Regions from separate parts of the Serratia sp. L9 genome, predicted to be linked through region 1. Evidence: predicted binding sites of a transcription regulator. Region 1 holds the regulator's gene; the other holds the start of a gene.
The links. The regulator LexA, encoded in region 1, represses DNA repair genes until DNA is damaged. The targets are predictions, from matches to a motif close to TNCTGTATGTACATACAGNA.

Region 1 (5,573 bases):
GTTCTCTGCGTTTATCTGTAAACACTCATTACCAACGCATGGGTATACTCGCCAGCCTATTCCACTAATCCCTGGCGAGCTTAGAGAATTACGCCAATTCTCGGATCACCCGGCACGGTTGTCCCAGCGCCAATACGTTAGCCGGGATATCGTCGGTGACGATGCTGCCTGCGCCAACGGTGGTACCATCGCCAATAGTCACTCCGGGCAGGATCACGACGTTGCCGCCAATCCAGACGTTGCTGCCAATGACCACCGGCTTGGCCGAAGTGCGAAACGGGAAAGCAGGATCACCGGTAAACCGTTCGCTGGCCTTGAGAGGATGGCTCGGCGTATAAATCTGTATGTTCGGCCCAATCAGCGTGTTATCGCCAATAGTGATGGTATTGCAGTCGAGAAAAACCGCATTCACGTTGATAAAACTGTTCCTGCCGATACTGATATGCTGGCCGTAATCGCACCAGAACGGCAATTCTATCCAGCTTTCATCACCCCAGGCAGCAAACAGTTCACGCAGCAGGCATTTCTTCTCTTCTGCCTGCAGCGAGTCGAGCGCAGCCAACTGTTTCGTCAGGCTCCGCGCCCGGTGGTACATGGCAATCAATTCATCATCACGGCTGTTATACAACTCACCACGCAACAATTTCTCTCTTTCTGTCATCCTCAAGCTCCTGAAAAGGGTTTGGCTCGGCTACGGGTTATACCGCCGCGCTACCCAGTGGCCTATACCAGAAAGCCGCAAAGATGATTTACTCCGGCAAAACAGTACTGGATCGTGAGATACCTCTCATTTCTGACACAGTTAACCGGTTCATGCCGCGTAATCCTGGGAAAACAGGGCAACCCTCGGCGATTGCACTTAAACATGATAAAATCAGTTTCTTTGCGTACCGGGATAGTGCTATGAACCCAACCAACCAGCAAAAGCTACTCGCGCAGGCGGAACGGCTCTGTCAGCAACGTAACGTGCGGCTGACACCGCAACGGCTGGAAGTGTTACGCCTGATGGCTGAGCAGCCCGGTGCCATCAGCGCTTACGATCTGCTGGATCTGTTGCGCGTAGCGGAACCACAAGCCAAACCCCCACGGTTTACCGCGCGCTGGATTTCTTGCTGGAACAGGGTTTTATTCACCGCGTGGAATCAGCCAACAGCTATGTGCTATGCCATCACTTCGAGCAACCGATGCACACCTCGGCATTGTTTATCTGCGATCGTTGCGGGCAGGTGACAGAGCGCACCACCGAAGGGGTAGAAGATACGTTGAAGAAACTCGCGCTGGAGTCAGGTTTTGTATTACGTCACACCGTGGTAGAAGCCCACGGCCTGTGTTCGGCTTGCATAGAAGTAGAAGCTTGTGAGAACAAACACGATTGCGACCATGATCACAGCATTGTGATAAAGAAAAAATAAGCGGATGGTCTAAGAGGACGGGTACATCCTTGTTCCCGCAGCCTTGGCATCAGGGGATAACTGCCAAGGCCGGATGGTGCCGTAGCGCCGCGATTATGGGCGGCTCATCGCGCTACCAACGATACTTGCTGTGATCTTCCCAGGCTTTAACTTCCTTCTCGGCTACCTCTTTCTGATAACCATAGCGTTCCTGGATTTTACCGACAAGCTGTTCACGTTTCCCTTCAATGACAGTCAGATCGTCATCGGTCAACTTGCCCCATTTTTCCTTCACTTTACCTTTAAACTGCTTCCAGTTACCGTCGGCTTGATCTTTGTTCATAATCTCTCCGTTACCAGTGTTAGTCAGTTTTAGATAAATCTGGCTGGGCTTAACTGAATAAGATTTGAGGGTAATAAATGCACCCTGTTGCCAATTAAGCGCGGGCTTAATTCGCCAGCCACGTGATTAACTATAGCGGTTAATCACGCATCCAGCCAAAATCACAGCATTAAACATGGATAGGAAAAATCTTAATAGCAAAAAACTCTGCTAAAACAGGGAGAAAAAGCCCTGAAAACATCGACAGCACTTGTAACAAAATATAAATTCCGCACCAGATCCATCAGTTAATCTGATAAATACGCAGAATACCTATCTGCCACTCACCGGGGATTGGAACCAGGTGCCTTGCACGCTATGACGATGCCATATCCAACCCAAAGCGGCCCCGCGTAATGCTAAAAACACTGCCAACGCCAACCATAGACCGTGGTTGCCCAGCACCGGCAGGGTGAACAGAGTCAGACCATAGCCTGCAGCAGCCACCGCCATACTGTTGCGCATTTCTGCGCCACGGGTGGCACCAATAAACATGCCGTCCAGCAGATAGCACCAGACCCCTACCAGAGGCAGCACCACCTGCCAAGGAAGATAATGATTTGCCAAGGCACGCAGTTCTGGCAGCGAGGTTAAACCCGCGATAATCTGCTGCCCGGCAAAGATATAAATGACGGCAAAACCACAGGCTACCAGACCCGCCTGACGGCAGGCAGCACGCCATACTTTCTGCAATTGGCGACTGTCCCGTGCGCCATAGGCATGGCCGGAGTGCGCCTCTACCGCATAAGCAAAACCGTCCAGGGCATAGGCGGTAAAAGTCAGCAGATTCATTAGCACCGCATTCACCGCCACCACTTCCCCCCATGCGCGCCCCTAAAATGGTTAATGAAGCAAAGCACAGTTGGAGTAATAGCGACCGCAGCATAATGTCACGGTTAAGTGCCAGCAGGCGGCGCAGATTACCGCGCCAGGCGGTACGCAACATCGCCAGTGAGATACCCCGCAATCGCAGAACCCGCCATGAAAGCCACAACCCCAGCAACAGCGTAGCGTACTCGGCAATCACCGTGGCAGCGGCGGCGCCCTGCACATTCCAGCCCAGCCCCATCACCAGCCAGATATCCAGCACAATGTTCAGCAGGTTACCGACAATCAGCAAGGTTACCGGTGCACGCACGTACTGCACGCCAAGCAGCCAACCGAGCAGCACCATATTGGCCAATGCCGCCGGGGCGCTAAGCCAGCGGATCTCCAAAAACCGTTTTGCCTGCGCCAACACTTCCCGATCGCCACCGACGATGTTCAATGCCAGGGTGATCAGCGGGGTGCGCAACAATACAATTACCAACCCGGCCACTAACGCCAGCAATAGCGGCTGCATAAAAGCACGGGCCAGCCGCTGCGGATCCTTTGCCCCCAACGCCTGTGCCGCCAGCCCGGTGGTGCTCATGCGCAGGAACAACAGCAGCATAAACAGAAAGCTGGTCGCCATCGAGCCTACCGCCACTCCGCCCAGATAGACCGGGCTGTCGAGATGACCGATGACAGCGGTATCCACCAGACCTAGCAAAGGAACGGTAATATTGGAAAAAATCATCGGCAGTGCCAGACGCCACAGAGCCTTGTCGGCATCACTGGTGAAGGCTGAAAGCAGGCGCATAGCAATATGTTCCGTAACTAGATAAATAGAGGGTAGTGCAGAAATGACATCGCCCCAGAGCTGGGGCGATATACCCATTGATTATCAATGGGTAGCGGTACTGGGAGTTATGTTTAGATCCAGTCGCCGTTGCGGATCACACCCACCGCCAATCCTTCGATTGTGAAGTTCTGCTGACGCAGATCGACCACAATCGGCTGAAATTCGCTGTTTTCTGGGAGTAGTTCAACGACATTACCGTGTTTTCTCAAACGCTTGACCGTGACCTCATCTTCAATACGTGCGACAACCACCTGCCCATTACGCACATCCTGAGTTTTATGCACTGCCAGCAGATCGCCGTCCAGAATGCCGATGTCACGCATTGACATGCCACTCACGCGCAACAGGAAATCGGCGTTAGGCTTAAACAATGAGGGATCCACTTTATAGTGCCCTTCAATATGTTGCTGTGCCAGCAGCGGCTCACCAGCAGCCACCCGGCCTACCAGCGGCAAACCCTCTTCGTCTTCCATCAGCAGGCGGATGCCGCGTGAAGCGCCGGAGATGATTTCGATCACGCCTTTACGAGCCAGCGCCTTCAGGTGCTCTTCTGCAGCATTTGGTGAACGGAAGCCCAGACGCATTGCGATCTCGGCACGCGTCGGTGGCATGCCCGTTTGCGAAATATGATCGCGAATCAGGTCGTAGACCTCTTGCTGCCTGGTAGTTAGTGCTTTCATTCCGCCCCCTGTTTGTTTATACAGTCTTGCTGTGAGTATATACAGGTAAGTCTGGATTGGGAACCGAAGAATAAATAAAAATCAGGGATTAGCGCGCCGGTTCGCAACATTAATAGCTTCATTTTCAAACAAAATGCTGCCAAAGCACCGATCCCCAGACAAACAGCGCCAGAATAATCGCCAGCATGACTGCCGCCGACCCCATATCCTTTGCCCGCCCCGAAAGTTCGTGATATTCCGACCCCACGCGATCGACAATCGCCTCAATGGCGCTGTTGAGGATTTCGACAATCATCACCAGCAGCACCGATCCGATCAATAAAATGCGCGCTATGGCACCCACATCCAGCCAAATCGCCAGTATGATGGCCACCACGGTTGCGACCAGTTCCTGGCGGAATGCAGCTTCGTTCTGCCAGGCCGCGGTTAATCCTTTATATGAATAGCCCGCAGCTTTAATGATGCGTGTCAGGCCGGTTGCTTGATTTGCCATGTTTAATCTCAAAAGGTGAGTCATAATTCGAATGTGTATTTCCATTGCCACTTCAGGCGCTGGATTTGCCAACACCACAGATCTGCTACCCGGTTTCTGGTATGCTTGCGGCGCATTGCTAACAAGAGGCTACACGTTGTTATGTCAGGTTGGCGTAAAATCTATTATAAATTATTGAATTTACCACTAAAACTGTTGGTAAGAAGTAAGGTTATCCCTTCAGACCCGGTAACGGAGTTAGGGTTGGATCCCTCACGGCCGATTCTGTACGTTTTACCTTATAATTCCAAGGCAGATTTGCTCACCATGCGCGCCCAGTGCCTGGCGCAGGATTTGCCCGATCCCCTTAACCCGCTGGAAATCGATGGCACCATACTGCCAAGCCACGTGTTCATCCACGATGGCCCACGCGTATTCCGCTATTACACACCGAAAGAAGAATCGGTAAAACTGTTCCACGACTATCTGGATCTGCACCGCAGCAATCCGGATCTCGATATCCAGATGTTACCGGTGTCGGTCATGTTTGGCCGCTCACCGGGCCGCGAAGGCCACGGCACGCCGCACTTGCGCCTGCTGAACGGTGTGCAGAAATTCTTCGCCGTATTGTGGCTGGGGCGCGACAGCTTTGTCCGTTTCTCCAACACCGTTTCCTTGCGCCGCATGGCGACCGAACACGGCACAGATAAAACCATAGCGCAGAAACTGGCACGCGTGGCACGTATGCACTTCTCACGTCTGCGTCTGGCCGCCGTTGGGCCTAGTCTGCCAGCCCGCCAGGATCTGTTCAATAAGCTGCTGGCTTCCAAAGCGATTGAAAAAGCGGTCGAAGACGAAGCGCGCAGCAAGAAGATCTCGCACGAAAAAGCCCAACAGAACGCTATTGCGCTGATGGAAGAGATTGCAGCCGATTTCTCATATGAAACGGTGCGCCTCTCCGATCGCGTGCTGAGCTGGACCTGGA
Region 2 (5,573 bases), 620 kb from region 1:
CCTCAAACTGCCCTCTCCCAGCGGGAGAGGGAACCGAACATGACCGGGTTTTATCCCCGTGATGACTCCCAAACTCTGTACCTCCTCCCTCTGCTTTGGGGCTGAGGGAGAATGGCTGGGTTTTAGGGGGCTGGAATGGTAAAGCGGGTGTGGATCTCTTCCAGTGCCTGCAAGACTTCTTCATCCAGCACTACATCAAAGCTGTCAATATTGGTCTTCAACTGTTCCAGGGTAGTCGCACCCAGCAGCGTGCTTGCCACAAAAGGTTGCTGGCGCACAAAAGCCAATGCCATCTGCGAAGGATCCAGACCGTGTTTTTTCGCCAGCGCCACGTAGGCGGCTATCGCCAATTGGCTCTGCTCAGAAGAATAGCGGGTAAAGCGACTGAACAGGGTGTTACGTGCCCCGGCCGGTTTGGCACCGTTAAGGTATTTACCGGACAGGGTGCCGAAAGCCAGACTGGAATAGGCCAATAATTCGATGCCTTCGTGCTGGCTGATCTCCGCCAGACCAATCTCAAAACTGCGGTTCAGCAGGCTGTATGGGTTCTGGATCGAGACGATGCGTGGCAGCTCATGCTTTTCCGCTAATTGCAGGTAGCGCATCACGCCCCATGGCGTTTCGTTGGACACCCCGATATAGCGGATCTTACCGGCACGTACCTGCTCGGTTAGCGCTTCCAGGGTTTCCAGCAGAGTAATGGTGGCTTTCTCATCGGTGTACTGGTAGTTCAGCTTGCCAAAGCAGTTGGTGGTTCGCTGTGGCCAATGCAATTGATAGAGATCGAGATAATCGGTATTCAGCCGTTTCAGGCTGGCGTCTAATGCGGCACGGATATTTTTGCGATCCAGCGCTTGCTGTGGGCGGATACCGCTGTCATTTCCGCGTATCGGCCCTGAGACCTTGCTCGCCAGCACGATTTTATCGCGGTTGCCGCGCGCCTTGATCCAACTGCCGATGTACTGCTCTGTCAGCCCCTGCGTTTCCGGGCGGGGCGGTACCGGGTACATTTCTGCGGTATCGATCAGGTTGACGCCAGCGGCTAATGCATAATCCAGTTGCGCGTGGGCATCGGCTTCACTGTTTTGCTCGCCAAAAGTCATGGTGCCCAGTCCCAGCACGCTCACTTCTAAAGAACTGTGGGGAATACGGTGGTATTGCATTAACGGCCTTCCTTCAATGTTAGCGCTAAAACAGAAGCCAGAGATCCAACGGCGTAAACGCCTTTCTTGACTATAACCAAGCGAAGAGGATGGTGAAAGCGGATTCTAACTGCTTGATGGTATAGGCGGGCAGTGCCCCTGAGGGGGATCCATCAGGGGCAGGAAACTGGAATTAGCGTTCGATAACCTGAGAAACCTGATCGCCGTTGATCTGACGGCTATTGCCGTTCTCATCTTTATAGCTGATCAGGCCGGTGTCTTTATCGATCTGTGGTTTCCCCTGGGTCAGGATCATATTGCCATCTTTGGTTGCCATAACATAGTCGCTGGAACATCCTGTTAATCCGGCCACCATAATCAGTGCGGAAAGCGTCATTATCCATTTGTTCATCGTGCACACCTTATATGCATAGAATAATCATCTTTTGAGAGTAGCAAACTATGTAAAAAACGACCTTAAGATGAATCCCATCTGTCTAAGAGAAAATAACACTAAAAATAGGGCATACAGAATATGCCCCGGAGTGGGTCAATCAGCGCTGTGGCTCTTTTTGCCGCGTATCAGGTTAAGTGCTTCAACCGACATTGAGAAGAACATCGCGAAGTAGATGTAACCTTTCGGGATATGGATCTGGAAGCTTTCCAGCATCAACGTGAAGCCCACCAGGATCAGGAACGCCAATGCCAGCATTTTGACTGAAGGATGGCGGTTGACGAACTCACCGATTGGCCGGGCGGCAAACATCATCACGCCCACCGCGATCACGACTGCGGCCATCATGATAAACAGATGATCCGACAGGCCTACGGCGGTGATCACCGAATCCAGGCTGAAGATGATATCCAGCAACATAATCTGCACGATGGCACCGAAGAAACTGCTGACTTTGGTGTGAAGTTCTTCTCCTGAGCCTTCGATCGTTTCATGGATCTCTTTACTGGCCTTCCAGATCAAGAACAGCCCCCCAGCAGCAGGATCAAATCACGGGCAGAGACATTGTGATCCATCACGGTAAATAACGGTTGGGTCAAGCGGATCACCCAGGCGATCGAGGCCAGCAATGCCAGACGCATCAGCATGGCAGCCGCCAGACCGATACGGCGTGCCTTGTTCTGCTGTGCTTTCGGCAGTTTGGCCACCACCAGCGAGAGGAAAATAATGTTATCGATACCCAACACGATCTCAAGAATGGTTAGCGTACCTAACGCTAACCAGGCATTGGGATCCACAATCCATTCAAACATTGCCTGGAACACCTCAAGGAAAATAAAGCCGGATTATACGCATTTATTGAGAGGCTGGTACTGTTACCTAAACGCGGGGTAAACAGAGCTGCATTTCATACGTTTAGAACTAGACAAAATATTAAATAGAAAAATGCCGCGCCAATAGTGCCCCTGTGAAGTTCTTTTTCAGATAGAAACCGCGCGGCAGAGTCAGGATGGGTTGGCCCTGTTCGCCAATCGCTTCGGTCAGCGCTTTGTTATTGGCCGCCTTGGGCCGAAGTTGCAGCACTTCACCATGGCGTGCGGTGATACGTTCAACCTGGCCAAGAACGATAAGGTCCATCAGCTCTTCCCAATCGCGGCGTAGCATATCCTCTTCTTCCCGATTGGGCTGCCATAACAACGGCGAGCCAATGCGCCGCTGTGCCAGAGGAATTTGCCGCTCACCTTCAACCGGGATCCACAGCACGCGCGCCAGCTTGTGGCGCACATGGCTGCTCTCCCAGGTCACACCGCTGTTGCCGGTTAAAGGTGCCACACAGACAAAGGTGGTTTCCAGTGGTTTCCCGGCAGCGTCGATCGGGATGGTTTTCAACTCGATCCCCAGCTCGGGGAAATCCTGTTCCGGCTTGCTGCCCGCCATGGCGCCCAGATACAACTCCAGCAGCATGCCCACCCAGCCTTTATCACGCTTCAAATCCTTGGGGATAGCGATTTGCGCACGCGCCGCAAGCTCCCCGAGATTAAAACCGGCTAACGCCTGCGCACGTTCGAATAGCTGCTGCTCATTTTCTGGCGCAAGAGGAAGTGAGGACAAACACACCATAAATCAAGCCCATGAATTCTGGTTAAAAAACACACTGTATTTACTCACAGCCAAAAGTACCGGCGTGAGGTTGGGGAAAAGAATAATAGTAGCATGATTTTGCATGACTTTTTTCATCCGTGCCAGATGCGAAACGTTTTCAGTTTGCGTTTGTGCACGAATAGCCACCGACAATAAACAGGATCTTACACCTATTTATCCACAGATTTATGGGATAACCCAATTTTTACCGATCACTGGTTTGATTTACAGCCTTGACGCGGGGCTTTTTTGCGAATTTGGCGGTTTTATGCCTAACTCGGACGGATAATCTGTGGATAAAAACTGCGTTGGTGGATCTTTCGCCAGACAAAGATCCAAAGCGTGCACAGATCACATTTTCACCCTGTTCATAACTGGTTTTATAGGGTTAATTAATTGAATTTAAATATTAAATTTAATAATGAAAAAACAGGGGTTTTTAGGTTCAGCAGAGTTTTACCGGCTTATCCCTTGAGTTCTTCACACACCTATCCACAGAAAAAGTGAATAAAACCCGTCTGAAATATCGCGACATGTTTATAACTTTGCCATTATCTGTGAGTTATCCCAATGTTATCCGGGCCGAGGTGCCGCAAAGCAGTGGTTTACCGCCTGTAGCTTGTGTGAAACAATCAGGTTATCAATACGAATTTATGCTTATCGAGGTAGTCCGGTGATCGATGATGATGGCTACCGCCCGAATGTTGGTATCGTAATCTGTAATCGTCAGGGGCAGGTCTTATGGGCCCGCCGTTACGGTCAGCACTCCTGGCAGTTTCCCCAAGGGGGATCAACCCTGGAGAAACGCCTGAGCAAGCGATGTACCGTGAGCTGTTCGAAGAGGTGGGTTTGAGTAAAAAGGATGTGCGTATCCTGGCCTCAACCCGCAACTGGTTGCGTTATAAATTGCCAAAACGTTTGGTGCGTTGGGACACAAAGCCGGTTTGTATCGGCCAAAAGCAGAAATGGTTTCTGCTGCAGTTAATGTGCAATGACGCGGATATCAATATGCAACGTAGCAGTACGCCGGAGTTTGACGGTTGGCGTTGGGTGAGCTTTTGGTATCCGGTGCGTCAGGTGGTGTCGTTCAAACGCGATGTCTACCGCCGGGTCATGAAAGAATTTGCCGCCACCGTTATGCCAATGCAGGAACAGGCAGCGCAGCGGCAAAACCCCGCTTATCGCCGAAAAAGAGGTTAAGTCAAACGGACTATGCTCACGCGCTTGCGAGAAATTGTTGAGAAAGTGGCCGCGGCGGCCAGTCTGACAGATGCGCTGGATCTTTTGGTCAATGAAACCTGTCTGGCGATGGATACCGAAGTCTGCTCCATTTATCTGGCAGATAACGACCGCCGTTGTTACTACCTGATGGCGACGCGGGGGTTGAAAAAACCGCGTGGGCGAACTATTGCCCTGGCCTTCGACGAAGGTGTCGTAGGCCTGGTGGGGCGTAAGGCTGAGCCGATCAACCTGGCCGATGCGCAAAGCCATCCCAGCTTCAAATATATTCCGCAGGTTAAAGAGGATCGTTTTCGATCCTTCCTCGGGGTACCGATTATCCACCGCCGTCAACTGCTTGGCGTTTTGGTGGTGCAGCAACGCGAGCTGCGTCAGTTTGACGAAAGTGAAGAGTCCTTCATGGTTACCCTGGCCACGCAAATGGCCGGGATCCTTTCGTTATCACAGCTCAACGCCATTTTTGGTCAGTATCGCCAGACCCGCATCCGAGCGCTGGCGGCTTCACCTGGGGTTGCGGTAGCGGAAGGCTGGCAAGATAGCAGCCAACCTTCTCTCGATCAGGTCTACAGGGCGTCTACGCTGGATACCGTCAGCGAGCGTGAGCGCCTCACCCAGGCATTGGAAGAAGCCGGGGCCGAGTTCCGCCGTTTCAGCAAACGCTTCTCCGCCAGCTCGCAAAAGAGAGCGCGGCGATCTTCGATCTCTATTCTCACCTGCTCAACGATGCCCGCCTCAAGCGTGAACTGTTTGCGGAAATAGACGCCGGTTCGGTGGCGGAATGGGCGGTAAAACAGGTGATTGAAGCCTTTGCCGCCCAGTTTGCCACTCTGCAAGACACCTATATGCGTGAGCGAGCCAGCGATCTGCGTGCGCTCGGGCAGCGTCTGTTATTCCATCTTGACGACACCACCCAGGGGGCAACCCAATGGCCAGCCCGTTTTGTGCTGGTGACCGATGAACTGACTGCAACCCTGCTGGCGGAATTGCCACGGGATCGTCTGGCTGGCGTGGTGGTACGGGACGGTGCCGCCAACTCTCACGCCGCGATCCTGGTGCGGGCCATGGGGGTGCCGACGGTGATGGGGGCAGATATCCAG

Region 2: mutH (DNA mismatch repair endonuclease MutH) is a predicted target of LexA. The motif match lies at 3,249-3,268, and genes of this name have one in related genera.

Annotation. Positions count from the first base shown of each region.
Region 1 is NZ_CP192591.1:1,659,882-1,665,454, reverse strand. It holds gene ACQ86O_RS07825 (sugar O-acetyltransferase) at 89-661, opposite strand; partial or broken gene zur (zinc uptake transcriptional repressor Zur) at 904-1,412, shown strand; gene ACQ86O_RS07815 (CsbD family protein) at 1,525-1,734, opposite strand; partial or broken gene dinF (MATE family efflux transporter DinF) at 2,047-3,394, opposite strand; gene lexA (transcriptional repressor LexA) at 3,508-4,116, opposite strand; gene ACQ86O_RS07800 (diacylglycerol kinase) at 4,241-4,609, opposite strand; gene plsB (glycerol-3-phosphate 1-O-acyltransferase PlsB) at 4,751-5,573, shown strand, end outside.
Region 2 is NZ_CP192591.1:2,278,236-2,283,808, forward strand. It holds gene ACQ86O_RS10845 (NADP(H)-dependent aldo-keto reductase) at 123-1,163, opposite strand; gene ACQ86O_RS10850 (YgdI/YgdR family lipoprotein) at 1,336-1,554, opposite strand; partial or broken gene ACQ86O_RS10855 (TerC family protein) at 1,693-2,408, opposite strand; gene mutH (DNA mismatch repair endonuclease MutH) at 2,530-3,216, opposite strand; partial or broken gene rppH (RNA pyrophosphohydrolase) at 3,911-4,437, shown strand; partial or broken gene ptsP (phosphoenolpyruvate--protein phosphotransferase) at 4,450-5,573, shown strand, end outside.